2 regions of the Rhizobium sp. WCS2018Hpa-16 genome follow, and region 1 is predicted to be linked to the other one. Evidence: riboswitches for the same ligand, from Rfam matches in the RefSeq annotation. Region 1 holds a riboswitch; the other holds the start of a gene.
The links. Region 1 has a riboswitch for thiamine pyrophosphate ahead of RQI55_RS13315 (hydroxyethylthiazole kinase). Riboswitches for the same ligand answer to the same signal wherever they lie in the genome.
Positions count from the first base shown of each region.

Region 1 (7,353 bases):
GCACCGCCACCGCTGTCGGAACCGGCAATTGTCAAGGCAATCGCTGTCATTGGCGCGCCTCCAGAGCCGCATCCACCGCATGGCGGAAAGCTTGTGTGGCACCGGCAATATCAACCGCGCGGAACAGGGCGGAGATGACAGCAACGCCGTCGGCACCAGCCTCGATCACACCCGGCAAAGTCTCCAGCGAGATGCCTGCGATGGCACCCACTGGCATATGGCCCCGGTCGCGTTTCAGCTGCGCGCGCAACTGCCTGAAGCCCTCAAGTCCCACCGGCGCATCGGGATTGACCTTGGAAACGGTCTCGAAAACACCGCCAATACAAGCATAGTCAGCCGGGGAACCGGCGACGCGTTTTGCATCCTCCATGTTCTTGACGGTCATGCCGATGATAGCATTGTCACCCAAAAGGCGCCGAGCCATATGGGCGTCCATGTCATCCGCGCCCAGATGCACACCATCTGCCCCGCATGCCAGCGCCACATCCACACGGTCATTGATCACAAGGGGCACGCCCGTTGCGCCAAGCGCCTCTCGAATGAGCGTCGCCTGTTCGATCATATGCCGCGTCGAGCCATGCTTGTCGCGATACTGAATGATTGTTGCGCCGTGCAGCGCTGCGACCGCCGCCAGTTCCGGCAATGGTGCAATGTCACATAGCGACGCATCGACCAGCGCATTCAGCCGGTAATCAATCTTCATCATGGTCAATCCTCGCATGGGACAAGATATCTTGCTCGGTGACGGCGTTCAGCGCGTCCAGAAATGCGGCCTCGAATGTGCCGGGGCCACGGGCATGCAGGGCAGCGAGTTCTGCCGAGACACCTGTTACGACAAGCGCTGCTGCTGCCGCCAGCATCGCATCAATCTCCACCGCCATGAATGCCGCGATGACACCGCCGGATAGGCATCCGGTGCCTGTCACCTTTGCCATCCACTTGTGGCCGTTCTGAACTTTGATCTTTCTGAGGTCGTCCCGCAGCAGGTCTTCCGGCCCGGTCTGAATGCGCAGCGCCTTGCCGACATCACCGATCACGGCCATTTCAGCCGCATTGCCGCGCACGATGGTGGGCTGAAGTCCAATCAGTTCGTGCGCAAAGTCCAGTCGGGATGGCGAGTAGTCGCAGTGCACTGGATCGATGATCCATGGCTTTCCGTGTTCGTTTGCGATCCCAACCGCAATGCGAATGACGCTGCGGCGCGCCGCATCCAGTGTGCCCAGATTGATCGTCAGAGCATCAACCTTGGAAACAAAGCTTTCGATTTCTTCTTCGGACGATGTCATGGACGGAATGCCGCCAATGGCGGTGATGCCATCTGCGGTGAACTTCTGCACCACGGTGTTCATCAGGCAATGGACACGCGGTCGTCGTTGTCGCACCCGCACCAGAAGCTCTGCGGCTGTTTGTGCCGTTGGATAACTCGCCATGCTCTATCATCTCCAGATGCATCATCACGGAGATCCAGGTCGAGCGGAGAAAAGAAAAGCATTGCCAGTGGCGACTGTTCCGTTCCTACGCCGGCATGACCCGGATCAGGTTCAAGGGTCCGGCTCAGCGCCATCTCAGCATCGTTAAGATGCTCCCCTCGGAATGTCTGGAAACTGTCGTTTTTTGTGTTGGGTGTCAACGACAATTAAAAAACGGAGGCAGATAGCCTCCGTCTTCTTTGCGCGTATTAGACGATCTGGACGAGCACTTTCTCGCGAGCCGATTTCAGTGCGGCATCTGCCAGTTTCAGAGCGATTAATCCATCATGGGCAGAGGGGGAAGGTGCTACATCATTCTCGACCGAATCGATGAAGGCCTTGATTTCTGCCGCATAGGCTTCCGTATAGCGCGTCATGAAGAAATCATGCAGCGCCGGGCGGGTGTAGCCATCTTTCGTGGCCACTTCGATGGAGACGGGGCGCTGGTTTTCAGCGGCGACCGAGCCGAGCGAGCCGTGCACTTCGATCCGCTGATCATAACCGTATGTCGCACGGCGCGAGTTTGAAATGCTGGCCTGGCGTCCGCTTGCCGTTGTCAGGATGATGCTGGCGCTATCGTAATCGCCGAGTTCACCGATTCTCGGGTCCACCAGAACGGAGCCTGTTGCAAACACGCTGACGATTTCTTCGCCAAGCAGGAAGCGGGCAATATCGAAGTCATGGATCGTCATGTCGCGGAAAATGCCGCCGGAGACCTTGATATATTCAGGTGGTGGCGCGCCGGGGTCACGGCTAACAATTGTCACCATCTCCACATCGCCGATCTGGCCGTCATCGATGGCCTTGCGCACGGCGCGGAAATGCGGGTCGAAACGGCGGTTGAAGCCGAGCATGATCTTCGCGCCGGTTTCCTTGACAACCTCGATGCAGGCGGCTGCGCGGGCGACATCCAGATCGATAGGCTTTTCGCAGAAGATTGCCTTGCCAGCGCGGGCGAAACGCTCGATCAGATCGGCGTGGGTGTTGGTGGGCGTGCAGATGATGACGGCATCGATATCGGGGTTGGCGAGAACCGCATCGATGGTGCTGATTTCGCAGCCGCTTTCATTCGCAATCGCCTGCGCGGCCTCGGGGAAAGCATCCACGACAGCTACCAGTTTTGCTCTGGCGTCAGAGGCAATCGCCTTTGCGTGCACTTTTCCGATGCGACCTGCACCCAGCAAAGCCAATCTCGTTACCATCGTATCCTCCCGATCCTGTTGCCTGCTTATGGAACGCACATGCGAACCCTAGCTATTTTGGAATATATGTTCCAACTTGCTAGAGCGGCATTTTGTCGGTGTCAAGGCGTGGGTTATGGCCTCAAGCCTGCGGCATGCCTGGGATACGGTTCACCTCAATCATCTGCTGGATGGTGCGCTCCGCAACACGCTCGGCACGCACCTTCGATTGCGCCGCATCCTCGGGAAATGTGTAGGTCATGTAAGACAGCGATGTTTCGAGATCATTGTTGTTGTGGCCAAGGATGGCGGCGAAATAGCTGTTCTTGGTCACGCTGGGCGGCGCAAAATTACGATAGGCTATTTCGGCATAAAGATGGCGCAGACCGTAAGGCTTCGGCGGCTCTTCCTTGGGCCAAATATCCTCGAATTTGGCGATCACCGCATCGCGCAGTGGCAGGCGCACCTCGGCAGTAAAATCGTCCACATTCAGCCCAAGCCAGGATTTTCCGTCGCTGCTTTCGCGCAGGCGGCTGTAGGCATCAAGAACGATGCGGGATTGTTCCAGCACCGGAATTTCATAGGTCACGCCAAACTTGGTGCCTTCGCCCTGCTTCGTCTTGGCCTGACCGTTGAACAGCACGCTCCATTTCGAAACGCCCTTGCCGTAGGGTGCTGGCGTTAATTCTGCCTGGGTGAAGACCTCATAGGGACGCCGACCTGTGGTGCCCATCAGGCCGATTGCGACCGTCATGATATCTGAGGATTGCAGGTAGCGCCGACAGCGCCGCATCACCTCGGCATAGTTCTCAAACGTGATCAGCGAGCCATGCTTGTTGGCGATCTTCGCCATTTTGATCTTGCGCGCTTCATCATAGAGCTGCGGCGTTCCGGCGGCGATGCGCAGCATGGGGTGCTCTTCGCCAAAGGCTTCGCGCAGCGCATTTCGGTATTTGGTGATGTAGGAAATGACCGTGGCCTGCGCCTTATCGCCCATGGACGCCATCTCGGCATCCCACAGCGCCTGCATCTCCGCCTTTGTCGTCACGCCATTCGTAGCATCAATGAAGTCCGAGACGCGCAACAGAAAACGGGGCTTGCGTCCCACCATGCTGTATTCGGCCCGCTCAAGTTTTTCCCTAATGGAATGTGCCACACCACGCACGGGATATTCAGCGGTCTTGATATAGGTGTCGAGGCGCTCACGAAGCTTTTTCATGTTGCAGATCGCCAGCGGCGTCGTCTTCGGGCCAAAGGCGTCTTTCAGCGCATATCTATATTTTACGATATAGAGTTCGAGCGTCTTCTCTGTTCGGCCATTGTCGAAGTGGAAGCGCACTTCTTCATTCCAGAGCGCGCTGATTTTCTTGGTGTCGAAGGTGCCATCGGCATTTCGTGTGGCCTGGATATTCTCGACAAATTCCGCGATCCGATCCACCAGAACAGGTGTTTTTGTTTTCCTTTTTTCGGCAGCGGACATTGATAGCTCCACAATATGATTCGTGTTTAAAAAGCATATATATTATAGATGCAAGTAACGCACAGTTAATGGTCAATCAGGAAAATGGCTGCGTTGGCGAAGTCGCAGCTCGCGTGAACCATTTCGCGCCTTCGCTGCTCATGTAGATGTGGTCTTCAAGCCGAATGCCGAACCGGTCGGGATAAACCAGCATCGGTTCGTTGGAGAAGCACATTCCCGGGGCAAGCGGCATGGCGTTTCCGCGCACAATATATGGCGCTTCGTGAATTTCCAAGCCAAGCCCGTGGCCGGCGCGATGCGGAAGGCCGGGCAGCTTGTAGTCCGGCCCAAGGCCGTGGCTCGCCATCACGCGGCGTGCGGCATCATCCAGGTCGCTGCATGGCGCGCCAAGCTGTGCGGCATCGAAAACCGCCTGCTGCGCCTCCCGCTCTATTGCCCAGGCCTTTGCAAATTCCGCTGTCGGTTGGTCGAGCATATAGGTGCGGGTAATATCAGAGTGATAGCCATCGATACGGGTTCCCGTATCAACCAGAATGACATCGCCCGCGCTCAAAATCTGGTCGCCCTCTGCACCATGGGGCAGAGAGGTGGCTGAGCCGAAGGATACGATGCAAAAATAGGAGCCGCCTTCGCCACCAAGCTCAACATGCTGTTCATCAATGAACCGGATGACATCCGACGCTCGAATGCCCGGATTCATCATGCCGTGGGCGCGCTTCTGCACCTCAATCGTCAGATCCATTGCATACTGAATGATGGCGATTTCAGCCGCTGATTTTCGGATCCGCAAGCCGCTGATCAACGGGCTGCCGTCTACAAGCCGTTCAGGCCCCAACTCTCGGGCAAGGCTGTGATAAATGAACAGCGGCAGCGCATCATCCAGCGCAACAAGCCCACGCGCACCAACCAGCGAGGCAACGAGCGCCGCAGGGGCTTCCTCTTCCTGCCAGACGTGAATGTCACCCGCGATGTGAGGCAGCGTATCGACGCGGCTTTTTTCAAATCCCGGCACGATGTAATGCAGCCCTGCCTGCGTCACGACCGCTCCCAGCAGCCGCTCGCTCTGGTGCCAAACAAGGCCAGTAAAGTAGCGAAGGCTCTCACTTGAACCCAGAAGCAATGCTGCAATGTCCCGCTCGGCCATCACGACACGCAGGCGCTCCAGCCGTTCCAAGCGCTCTGCGTCGGTGATGATGGCTGGCCGGGTACCGGAAAACATATGCGGATCTTTCGTTGACATGGTGACAACGGGATACAGTTTTCAGGCCTTGTATTCAATATGTCGGCAAGAATATTGAGCCTAGGTCATTGCCCCAGACGCTTTTTCAGCGCGGCGACGATGCGCTTGGTCAGGGCTTCGTAATCCTCGTCAAAATGGTGGCCGCCATCGATCCCGATCACTTCCGCACTCTTGTCCTTGAGCGCCGGGCAGGCGGCGTCCTCGTCATCAGTGCCGTAGACGCATTGAACGATCTTCGGGTCGATTTTTGCAAGATCCGTCACTGGGTCCTGCTCGCCAGATCCAGAAACGCCGAGCCATCCACCCACGGAGATTTCGTAGGATACTTCGTGGGAGAGCGACAAGAGGCTCATCTGTACGATCCGGCTTTTGTCTTTTTCCGGCAAAAGATTGTAGGTCACAGGCAACACGTCCGCGCCGAAGGAATAGCCGATCAGCAAGACATTCTTGACCTTCCATTCCTTGCGGTAGGTATCGATGATCCGCGTCATGTCGCTGGCGATCTCTTCTGGCTTCTTTTCAGACCAGAAATAGCGCAGCGAATCGACGCCGATGGTCGGCACGCCGTCCTGCTGGAGGAAGCTGCCAATATCCTTATCCAGATCGCGCCAGCCGCCATCGCCCGAATAGATGATTGCCATCGTATCCATCGTTGGCTTGGCTTCGAGCACAGTCGGCGGCAGACCGAGCGGGTTATCGGCATTTCCGGCAGCGTCTATCCGGTCTTGCAGGGCCTGTCCCAGCGCTGTCTGCGCATCGCCATCCACATTCTTCACGTCAATATCGGAATGGGATTTGACGAGGTTCTCAACATGCGTCCGGCCCTTAGCGTCTGCCTTGCCGGTGAACACCACGCTCACCGGGGCGGGCAGTGGGCCATCCGTTAGGCCATAGATCGTGCGTCCGTTGTCTGGCTCTTTCGTTGCCGGTGTGCAGAGTATTTTTTCGCCAAGCGGTATGCTCGCCAGCGGATCAACCGCTACGGCTTCACCAATCGTCGCAGCCGGGCTCTGCGCAATCATGGCCAGCGCAAGCGCACCACCTTCACCGGTGCCGGCAATGATGGGAGGGCGGTAGCTTGACACATTGGCCTTGCGCTGGATTTCCTGCGCAAGCTCCTCAATGTCGGAAATCATGTAGATACATTCGTCTTCATTCGCCTTCAGGGCAGCAAGGTATTTCGGCAGATCGATGCCGACGACTGCCGCACCCTTTTCCACCAGCGCGTCCGCCTGCGCCTGTTCGGTTTCACCCCAGCCGGCTTCACCAGATAGAAGGAATATATTCGCTGAAACGTCGCCATCCGGTAGCATGATATGCTCTGGCGGGATCATGCCTGTCTGAAATCCGTTGGCATCCTGCGCCAGTGCGGTCACGGGCATGGAGAGCGTTGCGGCCAGAAGCGCGGCTTTCAGATATGTCAGGCTCGTCATTTACCAATCACTCCTCTGACGCCGCCGCTGATGAGAACGGTCGCGTCCATCAATGCCAGCGCTGCACTCGTGCCGTTGGAAACTGCAACATAGCGCGGCTCCCATTTCGGGTGGAATTTCGATTTGAACGCTCTCAACCCTTTGAAGTTATAAAAACGCTCACCGTGTTCGAATAATGTCCCGCCGATGCGATCCCAAACCGGAGCGGACTCCCGCTTGGACATGCCCGACAGCGGCGCCATGCCGAGATTGAACGAGGCATAACCTTCAGCGCGCATGTGTTCGATAATGCTGACAAACAGGAAATCCATCGCACCACGCGGTGCGTCTGGCGAAAATCGCATGAGATCGACGGTCACTTCCTTTTTCGTTTCCGTCATCAAAAGATTGGCAAAGGCTGTGATCTGACCGTCCTTGCGCAGAACGGCAACCGGTTGGGACAGAATGTAATCTCTTTCAAAAGCACCGAGAGAAAAGGTCTTTTCGCGTGTGTTGTGATGTTCGAGCCAGGAATCAGAGACCCGCTTCAGCTCATCGTAGATTTCAGGAA
Region 1 covers NZ_JAVTIX010000003.1:468,698-476,050, forward strand. The annotation lists gene thiD (bifunctional hydroxymethylpyrimidine kinase/phosphomethylpyrimidine kinase) at 1-50, opposite strand, end outside; gene thiE (thiamine phosphate synthase) at 47-706, opposite strand; gene RQI55_RS13315 (hydroxyethylthiazole kinase) at 693-1,430, opposite strand; TPP riboswitch at 1,496-1,599, opposite strand; gene iolG (inositol 2-dehydrogenase) at 1,679-2,671, opposite strand; gene RQI55_RS13325 (telomere resolvase) at 2,793-4,130, opposite strand; gene RQI55_RS13330 (Xaa-Pro peptidase family protein) at 4,207-5,349, opposite strand; gene RQI55_RS13335 (AcvB/VirJ family lysyl-phosphatidylglycerol hydrolase) at 5,436-6,803, opposite strand; gene mprF (bifunctional lysylphosphatidylglycerol flippase/synthetase MprF) at 6,800-7,353, opposite strand, start outside.

Region 2 (7,353 bases), on a different contig from region 1:
GCCGTCAGTACCGCTTCCTTGGCCGTATGGCATCCGGCCGTGTTGGGCAGAACGAGGCGGTCCAGCTCGCGGATCATCTCGAAAAACTGCCCGCCGGTCTTTCCACCCGCCGTTTCCCGGCGCAGCGAAATGGTCAGAATATCCGTTCGGCTGGCGCGGACGGCATCCGCCAGAACCGAAGGTGACGGATAGCGCGCGGTGCCCAGAAGCAGTCTTGAGCTGACCTCACGTCCATAAAGCGTCAACATGTTTTATCCTCCCTGCATGGGTGAGAGAATTTCGATCCGGTCGAAATCCTTGAGATGGAAGCCGTGCCTGTCTTCGGCATGGACCAGATCGCCATTAACGGCTGTCGCCAGCCAATCGCCTTCATAATCGAGGCTTGCCAGAAGCTGAGACAGGGTGTCGGCGCTGAGATCATGCTCTTGCCCATTGACGAGAATTTTCATGGGAAACCTCCTTATCTCCGAGAATATTTGCGGCCTGGATGGCCATGGCCGGTGAAAGCAGAAAGCCGTGGCGGTGCGCACCATTGATGAACAGCGTATTTCCGCTGCGGGTGACGGACGGCAGATTGTCCGGAAAGGCGGGGCGGATGCCGGTGCCCGTCTCGACAATCTTGGCTTCCGCGAACGAGGGATGGAGCGCATAGGCGGCGTTGAGAAACTCCATCATCGACCGCGCCGAGATCGGCCCGGCATCCTCGGTTTCAATCATGGTCGCACCCACCATGAAACGCCCCGGCTCACGCGGCACGACATAGAGGGGGATGCGGGGATGCAGCAGACGCACGGGCCGGGAAAGCGCGATATCGGGAGTGGAAAGATAGAGCATTTCACCCCTGACACCGCGAAGCTTTGCCAGCGAACCGAGCTTGGCATGGCCCGTGCAATCGACAATCCTGTCAAAGCCGGTTTCAGCGATGGCGTCTCCACCCAGATGAAAAGCAACACCCATCGACATCAGCCGCTGTTGCAACGCCACGATGGCCAGCCTTGGATCAAGATGACCTTCGCGCTCGAAGAAAAGCCCATGGCGGAAGCGCCCGCCAAGATCGGGCTCCAATGCGGCAATCTCCTCCTCGTTGACGCTGCGATGCTGGCTCGTGCGCGCGGCAAACCGGGCAAGCTCCGATTTGTCGCGTGCGGGGGCTACGACCAGCGTGCCGTTTCGCACAACAAGACCCGGCGTTGCCTCATCCCACCAGTCCAGCGCTGAACACCCAAGCCGGACAACGGCCTCATCGGCGCTTTCCCGCTCGCACCAGGGCGCCAGCATGCCACCGGCATACCAGGACGCTCCATGCCCCACCTTCGCTGCGGTGTCATGGATATCAACCGAAAGACCACGCCTGGCTATTTCCAGAGCGGCCGTCAGCCCCATGACGCCCGCCCCTTTGACGAGAATACGCATCTCACTCACCGGCAACGGGCGTATCGAGCGGCATATAGAGGCTGCCGCCCTGCTTGAATTTTTCCGCCATGGCCTCCAGCCCTTCCTTCTGTGCCTCGGCCCTGATGTCATGGGAGATGCGCATCGAACAGAATTTGGGACCGCACATGGAGCAGAAATGCGCAACCTTATGCGCTTCCTTGGGCAAGGTCTCATCATGGAAGGACCGGGCCGTTTCCGGGTCCAGCGACAGGTTGAACTGATCCTCCCAGCGAAATTCAAACCGCGCGCGAGACAGCGCATTGTCGCGGATCTGGGCCGCAGGATGGCCCTTGGCAAGATCGGCGGCATGGGCGGCAATCTTGTAGGTAATCACACCCACCTTCACGTCGTTACGATCAGGCAGGCCCAGATGCTCCTTCGGCGTAACATAGCAAAGCATGGCGGTGCCGAACCAGCCGATCATCGCTGCCCCGATGCCTGACGTGATGTGGTCATAACCCGGCGCGATATCGGTCGTCAGCGGTCCAAGCGTGTAGAAGGGCGCTTCTCCGCAGACCTTCAGCTGCTTATCCATGTTTTCCTTGATCTTGTGCATCGGCACATGACCCGGACCTTCGATCATCACCTGACAATCCTTCGCCCATGCGATCTGCGTCAGTTCGCCCAGCGTTTCCAGCTCGGCAAATTGCGCGGCGTCATTGGCATCGGCAATCGAGCCCGGACGAAGACCATCACCCAGCGAGAAGGACACATCATAGGCGCGGCAAATGTCGCAAATCTCTTCGAAATGCTCGTAGAGAAAGGATTCTTTGTGGTGATGCAGACACCACTTGGCCATGATCGAGCCGCCGCGCGAGACGATGCCGGTCACGCGGTTGACGGTCAGCGGAATGTAGTGCAACCTCACCCCGGCATGGATGGTAAAGTAATCCACCCCCTGCTCGGCCTGCTCGATCAGCGTATCGCGGAAAACCTCCCAGGTCAGGTCTTCGGCAATGCCACCAACCTTTTCCAGCGCCTGATAGAGCGGAACCGTTCCAATTGGAACAGGAGCGTTGCGGATGATCCATTCGCGGATGTTATGAATATTGCGACCGGTCGAGAGGTCCATCACCGTATCGCCACCCCAACGGATCGCCCAGACCATCTTGTCGACCTCATCCGCCATGGATGACGTCACGGCGGAATTGCCGATATTGGCGTTGATCTTGACGAGGAAATTGCGACCGATAATCATCGGCTCGGCTTCCGGGTGGTTGATATTGGCGGGAATGATGGCCCTGCCTGCCGCCACTTCCTGCCGCACGAATTCCGGCGTCACGTAATCGGGAATATGGGCGCCGAAACTTTCGCCGTCTCGAGCCAGCTTTTCCTTTACGGCTTCGCGGCCAAGGTTTTCGCGGATCGCGACGAACTCCATCTCTGGCGTGATGATGCCTGCCCGGGCATAGGCCAATTGCGTCACGGCCTTGCCGTCTTTCGCCCGCAGCGGCTGGTTTCGCACGGGAAACTCGGGCGTCAGCCTTTCGCCAGTGGCAAAGCCGTTATCTTCCGGTTTGACGTGTCTGCCCTCATAGGCCTCCACGTCACCCCGTGCCACGGCCCAGGCGTGGCGAAGGCGCGGCAAACCACCCTCGATGTCGAGCTTATGTTTGGGATCGGTGTAGGGACCGGAAGCGTCATAGACCGTGACAGCTGGCTCACCGGCTGTGGGGTGAAGGGCAATTTCGCGCATGGGAACGCGGATATCAGGGTAAAGCACGCCTGCCCTGTGAACCTTGGTCGAGGCAGGAAGCGGACCGGTGGTGACTGTGGGGGTGATGGTCTTGGCAACAATGTTCATCGTGAGGCTCCAAAGCAAAAGAGTTGGAGACCCAGTTCGAGCATGAAAGACGAAAAACCACGGGCAAACGGATGTATGACGTGATCCGTAGCAGCCAGGCTGCTGTCTGCGCGTGTGCACCGTCCCTACGCCAGTATGAACTGGATCAGGTTCAACGGGTCACTGCGCATCGTAGCAGTATCTCAGCCCCTTGACGGGACACCCCTGGTGAATGCGCCAATGAGAAACCCGTGAGCATGATTTGTCAAGGCGTTACCAAACCTGCGCCGAAATCAAACCTAGTCACGACAAATTAACCTAGCCGTTTATTCCAATTTTATTTTTTAAAGCGTAATTCCGATATTGAGCTATGATCGTGCTTACTCGACTGGAGACTACTTGAAATGAATTCAACTATTCGTGAAATACTCTCGAAATTCGGCCAACTTCCTGTTCCCGTTGATACAATTGCAGATGAAGCAGATCTTTACGCTGCGGGACTTTCTTCCTTTGCCTCGGTGCAGCTGATGCTCGGACTGGAAGATGCTTTTGATATCGAGTTTCCAGACAGCATGTTGAACCGCAAATCTTTCGCCAGCATTTCCGCAATCGAAGCGACCGTTAAAACCATTCTTGATGGGAAAGAGGCTGCCTGATGGACCTGTCCGTGGCCACAAGCGATGCAACGCTGTCCGTTAGAGCAACGCGCGTGGCCGCGATCGCTGCGCGCCACGCAGACGATGTCGACGCGGCAGGGCGCTTCCCAAAGGAAGGAATCGCAGCGCTTCGACAAGAGCGCTTGCTTGGCATTCAGGTTCCCGTCCATCTGGGCGGCGAAGGCGCAAGCCCAAGCGAAATCACCGATATCTGCTGCACGCTGGGGCAGGCCTGCTCCGCGACAGCAATGATTTTTGCCATGCATCAGATCAAGGCATCGAGCCTTGTCGAGCATGGGGAAGACAGTGAATGGCACAGCGCCTTCATGCGCCGCATGGCCGATGAGCAATTGTTGCTGGGTTCAGCCACAACAGAAGGCGGCATTGGCGGAAATCTGCGCAACTCGATCTGCGCGATTGAGGTGGATGGCGAAGTTTGCCGTCTTGAGAAAGATGCAACGGTCATTTCCTACGGCAGCGAAGCCGATGCAATCCTGATCACCTCTCGGGCCCATGCCGATGCTGCGCCAACAGACCAGGTGATGACGGTGTTCCTGAAGCACCAGTACAGCCTTGAAAGAACCCATATCTGGAACACGCTCGGCATGCGTGGCACCTGCTCGGATGGCTTTCTGTTCAAGGGGCAAGCCCCGTCGCAGCAGATTTTCCAGAAACCCTTTGCCGAAATTGCGGCGCAGTCCATGCTGGCTACATCGCATCTTTTCTGGAGCGGTGTGTGGTACGGCATTGCGGCTGATGCTGTTGCCCGTGCGCAGGCCTTCGTTCGCGCTGCTGCCCGCAAATCGCCTGGTGTCGCGCCTCCGGGTGCCATTCGTCTGGCAGAGGTTTCCAACAAGCTGCAAATCGTCAAATCGAACATCATCGCTGGCCTCAAGGCCTACGACCAGACCAAGGACGACCCTGAGACACTCATGTCTATGGCTTTTGCCATCGCCATGAACAATGTGAAGATATGCTCGTCCGAAACCATTCTGGAAATCATCAACCATGCCATGCTGATCTGCGGCATCATGGGATACAAAAACGGGACGCCTTATAGTCTCGGCAGACATTTACGCGATGCGCATTCAGCGCAGCTCATGATTTCAAACGACCGCATATTGGGCAATTCTGCCAATCTCCTGCTCGTTCAGAAGCAGGACATCAGCCTTTTGGGATAAGACCATGGACATGCAGACTTCCTTTCTCGATCGCCTGTTCGACAAAGGGCTTTTGATCGATACCGGCGTGGACGGCCTTTATGGTCGAAGCGGCCAGTTCGAAGACGTCATCGTTGCTTTCGAGCGCTTGATCGACAGGGTCGGTGGCCCGGATAAGGCCGAAGCCATTCGCTTCCCGCCCGGCATCAACCGCGCCTATTTCGAAAAAAGCGGCTACATGAAGAGCTTTCCGCAGCTGGCGGGAACCGTGCATTCCTTTTGCGGCTGCGAGCTGGACCATGTCAGCCTGCTGAAAAGCATGGATGACGGCACCGACTGGACCAAGGACCAGAAGGCAACGGACATCGTTCTGACACCGGCGGCCTGCTATCCGCTCTATCCGACGATTGCCAAGCGCGGCGCCCTTCCCGCAGCCGGTGGCCTTTACGACATCCAGTCCTACTGCTTCCGCCATGAACCCTCCAAGGACCCTGCCCGCCAGCAGCTTTTCCGCATGCGTGAATATGTTCGCATGGGCACGGAAAGCGACGTCACGGAATTCCGCCAGTTGTGGATGGATCGCGGCGTGGAGATGATGGAGAAGGTAGGCCTCGACGTGAAAATCGACATTGCCAACGACCCGTTCTTCGGACGCGCAGGCAAGATGCTGGCCAACAACCAGCGCGACCAGAACCTGAAATTCGAGCTGTTGATTCCGGTCACCTCAACCGAGAACCTGACAGCCTGCATGAGCTTCAACTACCATCAGGATGCGTTCGGCGCGAAATGGGGCCTCAACCTCAGCGATGGCGCGGTGGCACACACGGCCTGCGTAGGCTTTGGCCTTGAACGCATTGCGCTGGCGCTGTTTGCAAAACACGGTCTGGATGTGGACGCATGGCCGCAGCCGGTGCGCGATACGCTTTGGGGCTAAGGCTGGCATGACAAGCATTTTTCCGGCTCTGGACGCTGCACATTATGGTCCCCATCCGCTTCACTCACTGGAGCGGATGTGGCCGGAAACGAACTGCTATGTCGACGTGTGGATCGAGCTTCTGGCCGCCAGCGGATATGCGCCGGAAGCCATGCTCGGCTTCACCCTGACCCAGGATTTTGAAGGAGACCAGTTCACCTTCTTCAAGGTACCGCTGGAAGATCTCGACGCGCTCTACGGCATCCGCGTGACGGAGCTTGCGATTTTCGACAGGCTCGAAAACCACATTGCAGCACAGTTGCAGCGGGGCCGCATCTGCCTCATCGAGATGGACAGCTTCTACATGCCCGATACAAAGGGTGTGGGATATCGCCATGACCATGGCAAGACGACGGTTGCCATCAACCGGATGGATCTTGAGAACCGCAAGCTCGAATATTTTCACAATGGCGGCTATTTCGCGCTTCAGGATGAAGATTTTTCGGGCATCTTCCAACAGCATCTTGGGGATACCGACCTGCCTTTCCTGCCCTACACAGAATTTGCCAAATTTCCCGAACACCGTGTTTCAGAGGGAGAAACCCGCAAGGCCGCTGAACGCCTGCTAGCCCACCATTTCGCACGGCGTCCCAGACACAATCCCATCAAGGCGTTCGCGGCTGTCTTCCCCGCACAGGTGGAAGAAGTCGCTGATCGGCCTTTCGGCTTTTTCCACAAATACGCCTTCAACACGCTGCGCCAGTTTGGTGCCAATTTTGAACTGGCGGCCAGCCATCTGGAGTGGATGGGGGGGGAATCGCGGTTTGGCAAGGCGGGAAGCCACGCATTACGTATATCCGAAGTGGCAAAGTCGGTACAGTTCCAGCTTGCGCGGGCCATTGCGCGCCGCAAGTTCGAACCCCTTGCCACCGCGCTCGACCCCGCTATTGCCGCCTGGGACGAGCTGATGGGCGCATTGGAGACATCTCTTGCCACGACAAGCGAGGCGGCGTGACAGCGCCATCCGCCATGGTCCAGCCCACTGAGGAGCTGCTGAGCGAGGGCTGGACCCTGACGCTGAGCGACAGTGGTGCCTTTGAAACGCCCGCCGATATTCCACCTGATATCGAGACCATGTCAGCGCCCGTTCCCGGAACCGTCGCGCAGGCGCTGGAAAATATCGGGCAATTCGACAGGGACAAGCCAAGACCACTCAACGGCCATGACGCTTGGTACCGGCTGACCTTGATCTGCGATCAAGCTGGCCCCGCCATTCTGCGCTTCCACGGTCTGGCAACCATTGCCGAGATTTTTATCAACGGCGAACGCGTCGCGCAGTCCGTCAGCATGTTCGAAGCGCTGGATGTTCCCTTCGCACTGACCGGCACCGATGAAATCGCGGTCTGT
Region 2 covers NZ_JAVTIX010000004.1:18,030-25,382, forward strand. The annotation lists gene RQI55_RS14190 (thiazole synthase) at 1-248, opposite strand, end outside; gene thiS (sulfur carrier protein ThiS) at 252-449, opposite strand; gene thiO (glycine oxidase ThiO) at 418-1,413, opposite strand; gene thiC (phosphomethylpyrimidine synthase ThiC) at 1,415-3,238, opposite strand; TPP riboswitch at 3,343-3,454, opposite strand; gene RQI55_RS14210 (acyl carrier protein) at 3,622-3,873, shown strand; gene RQI55_RS14215 (acyl-CoA dehydrogenase family protein) at 3,873-5,054, shown strand; gene RQI55_RS14220 (amino acid--[acyl-carrier-protein] ligase) at 5,059-5,967, shown strand; gene RQI55_RS14225 (DUF1839 family protein) at 5,975-6,961, shown strand; gene RQI55_RS14230 (glycoside hydrolase family 2 protein) at 6,976-7,353, shown strand, end outside.
Region 2: it holds a riboswitch for thiamine pyrophosphate, as region 1 does, so the genes downstream of both, thiC (phosphomethylpyrimidine synthase ThiC) here and RQI55_RS13315 (hydroxyethylthiazole kinase) in region 1, are expected to answer to the same signal.